One region of the Uniformispora flossi genome, then DNA from elsewhere that is predicted to be linked to it. Evidence: riboswitches for the same ligand, from Rfam matches in the RefSeq annotation. Region 1 holds a riboswitch; the other holds the start of a gene.
The links. A riboswitch is a leader RNA that binds a small molecule or an ion and turns the genes downstream of it on or off. The one in region 1 is predicted to bind glycine.
Positions count from the first base shown of each region.

Region 2: another riboswitch for glycine. It lies ahead of gcvP (aminomethyl-transferring glycine dehydrogenase); the one in region 1 lies ahead of gcvT (glycine cleavage system aminomethyltransferase GcvT).

Region 1 covers NZ_JBMULZ010000010.1:129,907-134,410, reverse strand. Annotated here, with positions in the region: gene ACPA54_RS22420 (enhanced serine sensitivity protein SseB C-terminal domain-containing protein) at 1-140, opposite strand, end outside; gene ACPA54_RS22415 (enhanced serine sensitivity protein SseB C-terminal domain-containing protein) at 198-911, opposite strand; gene ACPA54_RS22410 (OsmC family peroxiredoxin) at 1,039-1,470, opposite strand; glycine riboswitch at 1,642-1,757, shown strand; gene gcvT (glycine cleavage system aminomethyltransferase GcvT) at 2,191-3,324, shown strand; gene gcvH (glycine cleavage system protein GcvH) at 3,471-3,854, shown strand; gene glyA (serine hydroxymethyltransferase) at 3,881-4,504, shown strand, end outside.
Region 2 covers NZ_JBMULZ010000019.1:41,608-46,111, reverse strand. Annotated here, with positions in the region: gene ACPA54_RS31455 (DEDDh family exonuclease) at 1-1,175, opposite strand, end outside; glycine riboswitch at 1,344-1,437, shown strand; glycine riboswitch at 1,440-1,572, shown strand; gene gcvP (aminomethyl-transferring glycine dehydrogenase) at 1,715-4,504, shown strand, end outside.

The DNA of each region.
Region 1 (4,504 bases):
GGGCTGCCGGGCTGTCCCTGCCAGAGCAGCATCCAGACGTGGCCCCGGTCCAGGGCCTGGAGCAGGACTTCGTAGGCTTCGTATCCCTGCGGCGCGACCTGCCGCATCGCGTGCTCGACCTCGTTGGCGGGAAACGCCACCGGTGTCCTCCCCGTGCGGTGCGTGACGAAGGCAACCATCGTATGTGCCGACAGGCGTCAAGGGCGTTCGTAGAACGGGCGGACCGCGTCCAGCATCCAGTCGCCGATGGGGTCTTGGGCGAGATCGATGAGCACGAGGTTGACCGGCCACGGGGATCCGGCGCGGGCCACGGCGCGCTCCAGCGCGGCCACGGTGGCACGGCGGTCCTCCTCCTGCCAGCGGTCGAGTTCGACGCCGACGAACAGACACGGGGCGTCGGATTCGACGACGCCGAGGGCGCGCCTGGCGGTGAGCACGACCGGGGTCACGGCGAACTCCTCGGCGGCCGCGGCGAGGAAGACGTACGGCTCCTCGGCGGGCTCCGGCTCGGCCAGCGTCACGCGGGCGCCCATCGCCCCGGCGCCCGGCGGGCGGGACAGCTCCAGGACGCCCTGCGGCGGTATCGGGATGCCGACCTCGCCGCCCGGGTTGACCGCCATGCCGACGTGCGGCGGCAGGCCGCGGGCGAACTCGCGGACCGGGGCGACGGTGAACGGCATCAGGCCCGCGGCGCGGCGCAGCTGCTCCTCGGAGCTGAACACGGGCACGTACGGCAGGCCGTCGATTTCCGTGGTGGGCAGCGTGAGTTCGGTGTCCTGCGGGCTGCCGCCCGCGGGCAGCGGCACCCAGACCTCGGCGTCCGCGAGCACCGCCAGCAGCTCGCCGGTCCGCGCCGGATCGTGCAGGGCCGCGGCCAGGCACTGCTCGACATGGTTCGCGGGGAACGCCACCGGGCCACCTCCAATTGATGATCTGCGGCCAGCCTAGGGCGTGGCGGGGCCGAGGCGGCGGGGCGGCGGCCGCGGACATGCGAACGGCGGGGACCTTCCGGTCCCCGCCGTCGCGTGCGTCTGCCGCTCAGCCGAGGAGTTCGGCCTGCAGCGAGATCGGCACGCCGGCCTTGAGCGCCTTGCTCACCGGGCAGTTCTCCTTGGCGTCCGCCGCAACCGCCGCGAAGTCCTCGGTGCTGATACCCGGCACGTGTGCCTTGACCGACAGCACGATGCCGGTGATGCCCTCGCCGGGCTGGAAGGTCACGTCCGCCCGGGTCTCCAGCGAGTCGGGCGGCGTCCCGCGGCCCGCGAGGGCGTGCGAGAGCGCCATCGAGTAGCAGGACGAGTGGGCGGCCGCGATGAGTTCCTCGGGGCTGGTCTTGCCGTTCGCCGCCTCCGCGCGGGACGGCCAGGACACCTCGTAGGTCCCCACGCCCGAGGAGTCGAGCGAAACGGTCCCCGAGCCGCCGATGAGCGGGCCCTTCCAGTCAGTGGTCGCGGTGCGCGTGGTCGCCACGGGCAAGCCTCTCTGTGCGGTGCGTGCGTCTCCGGTCGGCCGCGGTATCCGGCCTGGTCGCGCCCACGCTAGCAACGGAAGCCGCGGGTGCCGATCGGAGAAACCTCCGACACGCCCGCGGCATCCCCGGGCGGGACCGATAGCATGCGCCCACAACTTCACACCGGCCCTCGACCCCATGCGGGAGAGCCCCCGACGCCGCGCGGCCTTCCGGCCGAGCGTCCCGGGGCGCCGAAGGAGCAATTCCTCCCCGGAAACTCTCAGGCCCCAAGTACCGTGCGGGTGAGGCGACTCTGGAAAGCAGTCCCGCGCACGCCCGGCGGGGCTCACCCACGGTGCAAGCCGCGGTCCGCCCGACTCCGCTCGGGCCCGCGCGTGAAGCTCTCAGGTCCATGACAGAGGGGGAGGCGACCCACCAGCCCCGTGCTGCGTGCCCGGCTTGTCCGGCGTGCCGCGCGACGCCCAGGGAGCCCCCTTGCCGGACCGCCTGTTGTGCCCGCCGCCTGCGCCGCCGCTCGCGCCGTCTTTTGTCCCGCCCGCCGTCGCGCCTGTCGTGCGGGCTGCCGCGCTGCTTTGCGTGCCGGCGGGCCGCCGATCGCGCGCCGCCGCACCGCCTGCCCGGCGCGTGTGCGCGCGACATCGCGACAATCCGCACGAAATCATGGCGATCAGGTTCCCTTCGGCCCCAGCCGCCGGCCCCACCCGCGAGGAGTCCAGCCGATGACGTCCAGCCCCTCCCCCGCCGCCGAGGCACCCCGCGAGCGCCGTACGCCGCTCGACGCGGTGCACGACGCGCTCGGCGCCACCATGACCGACTTCGCCGGGTGGCGGATGCCGCTGCGCTACGGCAGCGAGTCGGCCGAGCACCGGGCGGTCCGCGAAGCCGCCGGCCTGTTCGACCTCACGCACATGGGCGAGATCGCGGTCACCGGCCCCGAGGCGGCTCGCGCACTCGACCACGCGCTGGTCGGCTACGTGTCCAAGATCGGCGTCGACCGCGCCCGCTACACGATGATCTGCGACGCCGACGGCGGCATCCTCGACGACCTGATCGTCTACCGCACCGGCGACACGGAGTTCCTGGTCGTCGCCAACGCCTCCAACGCCAACGTGGTCGCCGCCGAACTCGTCGCCCGCGCGGCCGGCTTCGACGCCGCCGTGGCCGACCGGTCGGAGGACTACGCGCTGCTCGCCGTGCAGGGCCCGCACGCCGTCGCGATCCTCGCCCCGCTCACCGGCCTCGACCTCGACGCGGTCAAGTACTACGCCGCCGACCGCGCCACCGTCGCCGGCGTGGACGTGCTGCTCGCCCGCACGGGCTACACCGGCGAGGACGGCTTCGAACTGTTCTGTGCCCCCGCCGACGCCGAGCGCCTGTGGACCGCGCTCGCCGAGGCCGGCGTTCCGCACGGCCTCATCCCCGCGGGCCTGTCGTGCCGCGACACGCTGCGCCTGGAGGCCGGCATGCCGCTGTACGGGCACGAGCTGTCCACCGCGCGCACCCCGTACGAAGCCGGCCTCGGCCGCGTCGTGCGCCTCGACAAGCCGGAGGACTTCGTCGGCCGCGACGCGCTCGCCGCGCGCGAGCAGGCCGGCCCGGCCGCGGCCCTCGTCGGCCTGCGCGCCGTCGGCCGCCGCGTGCCGCGCGCCGGATACGCGGTGCTCGACCCGGACACCAAGGAGCCGATCGGCGAGATCACCTCCGGCGCGCCGTCGCCGACGCTGGGCGCGCCGATCGCGATGGCGTACGTGCCCGTCGACCGCACCGAGCCGGGCACCCGCCTGGCCGTCGACGTCCGCGGCACCGCCGAGCCCGTCGACGTGGTCGCCCTGCCGTTCTACAAGCGCGCCTGACCCGGGCCGCCCGTCCCGGCGGCCCGCGCACGACCCGCAGCAAGACCCGCAGCAAGAGCCAGCGGAACCCCCGCTGCGAAACCCCGCAAACCGGCACGAAATCCCCTGAGGATCGGCGCCGCCCTCCCGGAATGGAGAATGGACCTGTGAGCGCACCCCAGCACCTGCTCTACAGCAAGGACCACGAGTGGCTGACGACGGACGGCGACCCGGCCGTCATCGGCATCTCGGAGTTCGCGGCCAACGCCCTCGGCGACGTGGTCTTCGTCCAGCTTCCCGAGGTCGGCACGCGGGTCACCGCGGGCGAGCCCTGTGGTGAACTGGAGTCGACGAAGTCGGTGAGCGACATCTTCGCCCCCGCCGACGGCGAGGTCGTCGAGGTCAACACGGCGGTCGTCGACGAACCCGAACTGGTCAACTCCGACCCGTACGGCGACGGCTGGCTGATCAAGGTGCGCCTGGACACCCCGGCGGAGAAGTCCGACGCGCTGCTGTCCGCCGACGAGTACATCGCCTTCACCGGCGCCTGAGCACCCGATCGAGGAGCTGACCCACCGTGACGATCCTGGACCGTCCCCTGGCCGAGGTGGACCCTGAGGTCGCCGCCGCCGTCGCCGACGAGCTGCACCGCCAGCAGTCGACCCTGGAAATGATCGCCTCCGAGAACTTCGCGCCCGTCGCGGTCCTCGAGGCCCAGGGCTCCGTACTGACCAACAAGTACGCCGAGGGGTACCCCGGGCGCCGCTACTACGGCGGCTGCGAGTACGTCGACGTCGTCGAGAACCTCGCCATCGAGCGGCTCAAGGCGCTGTTCGGCGCCGAGGCCGCGAACGTGCAGCCGCACTCCGGCGCGCAGGCGAACGCCGCGGTGTACTTCGGTCTGCTGCAGACCGGCGACACCGTGCTGGGCCTGGACCTGGCCAACGGCGGCCACCTGACGCACGGGATGAAGCTCAACTTCTCCGGCAAGCAGTACAACGTCGTCTCCTACAAGGTCGACGAGGCCGGACTGGTGGACATGGGCGAGGTCGAGCGCCTCGCCAAGGAGCACCGCCCGAAGATGATCGTCGCGGGCTGGTCGGCGTACCCGCGGCAGCTCGACTTCGCGGCGTTCCGCCGGATCGCGGACGAGGTCGGCGCCTACCTGTGGGTCGACATGGCGCACTTCGCCGGCCTGGTG
Region 2 (4,504 bases), on a different contig from region 1:
GCGGGCGCGTCCGGTCGCCCACCGGCGGCGCTTCCCGAGCCCTCGGCCGAGCCCTCGACCGAGCCCCTGACCAAGCCCCCGGCCAAGCCCCCGGCCGCCGCGGCGGCGCCGGCGGCGGTCTCGCCCGGTGCGGTCCCGGCGAAAGCCTCTTCGGCAGTGGCTTCCCCGGCAGCCGTGGGCGCGGCCGTGCTCGGCGCCTCCGAGCCGGTGGCCCGTCCCGCACCGTCCGGAACTGCGCCCCCGACCCGTGCGCCTTCGCGCACCCCCGCCAGCATCGCCACGAACGCCGCCTCGTCGACGACCGGAACGCCCCGCTCGCGCGCGGCGCGGTTCTTGCCCGTCCCGGTGTCCGTGTCGTTGGTGACCAGCAGGGACGTTTTTCCGCTGACGCTTCCGGTCACGTGCAGCCCCGCGGCCGTCGCGCGGGCCTCCAGCTCCTCGCGGGGGACCCGCGTGTCGCCGGTGAACGCCACCCGCATGCCCTGCACCAGCACGCCGTCGCGCAGCGGCCCCGGGTTGGCGTACGCGCACGCCGCTTTCGGGGCACGGCGCTGCGCCGGTACGCGTGCCGCGCTCCGCCGGTCGGGTGTCGTCACCGGCAGCGGCAGGTCGCGCCGTGCGGCCTCGTGCAGCGCGGGGCGGAACACCTCGGCGAGCACCCGGGCGTCGTCCTCGGCGTCGTGCGCGCGGAACTGCCGCACTTGGTAGTACGCGGCGAGGCTGGCCAGACGCCAGTCGGGCAGCGGCAGGTCGAGGCGTTTGGCGAGGGTCAGTGTGCACAGCCGGGCCGTGGTCGGCATGTCACGGCCGAGCAGGCCGTATTCGGCGGCGAGCATCTTCCAGTCGAAGGCGGCGTTGTGGGCGACCAGGACGCGGTCTTCGAGGAGTTCGGCGAGGTCGTCGGCGATCGCCGCGAACAGCGGCTGTCCGGTGAGAGCCTCGCGGGTCAGGCCGTGGATGTGGGTCGGGCCCGGGTCGCGTCGCGGGTCGACGAGGGTCGACCAGCGGCCGGTCACCGTGCCGCCGGCGTCGAGCAGCAGGACGGCGACGGATACGACGCGGTCGCGGACGGTCAGGCCGGTCGTCTCGACGTCCACGACGGCGAAGTCACGCGGGTAGGCGGCGGGCCAGGCCGGAGCGGGACCGGCGGGGCTGGAGGGAAGGTCGGCGAGCACGGCCACCCACCGTACCCGCGGGGCTGGACGGGCGGTTGGGAAACCGGGAAACCCGTGGGGGTGGCGGGCCGACCGGTCGCACTACCCGCGTAGACCTCGTTTCCGCAGGTCCCGGGGTGATCTTCCGCCTATCCGTCGGCGGCGCACTGGTAGCGTTGAGGGCGCACCAACAGTCGCGCGGGAGAGTCCCGGACACCGATCCGGGCGCCGAAGGAGCAACCCCTCCCCGGAATCTCTCAGGCACCCGTACCGCGTGGCCATGGGCACTCTGGAAAGCAGTCCCGTTCGGGTTCCGCCGGTTTTCCGGCGGAGTGCGGCCGGGGCTCACCGACGGTGAAAGCCCGTTCCGCGTTTCTGCGGCGCTCGGGTGAAGCTCTCAGGTATCGATGACAGAGGGGGAGGCAGAGAGGTCGCGCGACCCGCGCGGTCTCCTCCGCGACACTGGAGGCCTCCACGTGAGCTCGTCGTCATCGCACCACGCGTCCGGTCCCGGCAGCCTCGCCGCGCTCGAGGCCGCGTCGCCGTTCACCGCCCGGCACATCGGCCCGGATGCCGACGAGCAGGCCAAGATGCTGGCGCACGTCGGCTACGGCTCGCTCGACGAGCTGACCGACGCCGCCGTCCCCGGCGCCATCCGCACCCTTGAGGCGCTCGACCTGCCCGCCGCGGTCTCCGAGGCCGACGTGCACGAGCAGCTCCGCGCCCTCGCGTCGCGCAACACCGTGCTGCGGCCGATGATCGGCCTCGGCTACTACGGCACCCACACGCCGCCGGTCATCACCCGCAACGTGCTGGAGAACCCGGCCTGGTACACGGCCTACACCCCGTACCAGCCGGAGATCTCGCAGGGCCGCCTGGAAGCGCTGCTGAACTTCCAGACGATGGTCGCCGACCTCACCGGCCTCCCGGTCTCGGGCGCGTCGCTGCTCGACGAAGGCACCGCCGCCGCCGAGGCCATGACGCTCGCGCGCCGTGCCGGACGGGCCAAGAGCAACGTGTTCGTCGTGGACGCGGCGTGTCTGCCGCAGACGATCGCCGTGGTGCGGACGCGTGCCGAGGCGCTCGGCATCGACGTCGTCGTCGCGGACACCTCCGCGGGACTGCCCGAGGGCGAGTTCTTCGGTGCGCTGCTCCAGTACCCGGGTGCCGACGGCCGGGTGCGCGACCTCGCGCCACTGATCGCGGACGCGCACGGCCGCGGCGCGCTCGTCGCGGTCGCCGCCGACCTGCTCGCGCTCACCCTGCTCGCCTCGCCCGGCAGCATGGACGCCGACATCGCCGTCGGCACCACGCAGCGGTTCGGGGTGCCGATGGGCTTCGGCGGCCCGCACGCCGGCTACATGGCGGTCCGCGACAAGCTCGCCCGTTCGCTGCCCGGCCGCCTCGTGGGCGTCTCCGTCGACGCCGCGGGCGACCAGGCCTACCGCCTCGCGCTCCAGACCCGCGAGCAGCACATCCGCCGCGAGAAGGCGACCAGCAACATCTGCACCGCGCAGGTGCTGCTCGCCGTCATGGCCGGCATGTACGCCGTCTACCACGGCCCCGAGGGCCTCGCCGCGATCGCCCGCCGCACCCACCGGTACGCGGCGGTGCTGGCCGCCGGGCTGCGCGCGGGCGGGGTCGAGGTCGCGCACGGCGCGTTCTTCGACACCGTGCACGTCCGGGTCCCGGGCCGGGCGGCCGCGGTGCGCGAGTCGGCGCGCGGCGAAGGCGTCAACGTGTACCAGGCCGACGACGACCACGTGTCGATCAGCTGCGACGAGACCACCACCCGCGAGGACCTCGCCGCCGTGTGGCGCGCCTTCGGCGTCGCCGGGCAGGACGTCGCGGCGCTGGACGAGGCCACCCCGGACGCGCTGCCCGAGGGGCTGCTGCGCACCGACGACTACCTGGCCCACCCGGTCTTCCACGCGCACCGCTCGGAGACGGACATGCTGCGCTACCTGCGCAGCCTCGCCGACAAGGACTACGCGCTCGACCGCGGCATGATCCCGCTCGGCTCGTGCACCATGAAGCTCAATGGGACGAGCGAGATGGAGCCGATCACCTGGCCCGAGTTCGCGCAGATCCACCCCTTCGCACCCGCCGACCAGGCCGCCGGTTACCTGGAGTTGATCCACGGCCTCGAGGACGCGCTGGTCGCGGTCACCGGCTACGACAAGGTCTCCATCCAGCCGAACGCCGGGTCGCAGGGCGAACTGGCCGGGCTGCTCGCGGTGCGCGCCTACCACCGCGCCAACGGCGACACCGGGCGCGACGTGTGCCTGATCCCGTCGTCGGCGCACGGCACCAACGCGGCGAGCGCCGTGATGGCCGGGATGCGCGTCGTGGTGGTCGGCACCGGGGAGAACGGCGACGTCGACCTCGACGACCTCAAGGCCAAGATCGAGGCGCACCGGGACAGCCTCGCGGTGCTCATGGTCACCTACCCGTCCACGCACGGCGTGTTCGAGGAGCACATCGGCGACGTGTGCGCGCTCGTGCACGACGCGGGCGGCCAGGTGTACGTGGACGGCGCGAACCTGAACGCGCTGGTCGGCCTGGCGAAGCCCGGCGCGTTCGGTGCCGACGTGTCGCACCTGAACCTGCACAAGACCTTCTGCATCCCGCACGGCGGCGGCGGTCCGGGCGTCGGCCCGGTGGCGGTCCGCGAGCACCTCGCGGCGTACCTGCCGAACCATCCGCTGCAGCCGACCGCGGGCCCGGCGACCGGCGTGGGGCCGATCTCCGCGGCGCCGTGGGGGTCGGCGGCGATCCTGCCGATCTCGTGGACGTACATCCGCCTGATGGGCCCGGACGGCCTGAAGCGCGCCACCCAGGTTGCGGTGCTGAGTGCCAACTACATCGCCAAGCGCCTCGCGCCGCACTTCCCGGTGCTCTACACGGGGCCCGCGGACCTGGTCGCGCACGAGTGCATCGTCGACCTGCGGGGGATCACCAAGGCCACCGGGGTGACCGTGGACGACGTCGCCAAACGGCTCGTCGACTACGGCTTCCACGCGCCGACGATGTCCTTCCCGGTGCCCGGGACGCTCATGATCGAGCCGACCGAGAGCGAGAACCTGCACGAGATCGACCGGTTCTGCGACGCCATGATCGCCATAAAGGCGGAGATCGACCGGGTCGGCGCCGGTGAGCTGCCCGCGGACGACAACCCGCTGGTCAACGCCCCGCACACCGCGGCCATGGTCGCGGCGGACACGTGGGAGCACGCCTACGGGCGGGAAGAAGGCGCGTTCCCGGGCGGCATGACGCCGGCCGGCAAGTACTGGCCGCCGGTGCGGCGCATCGACGGGGCGTACGGCGACCGCAACCTGGTCTGCTCCTGC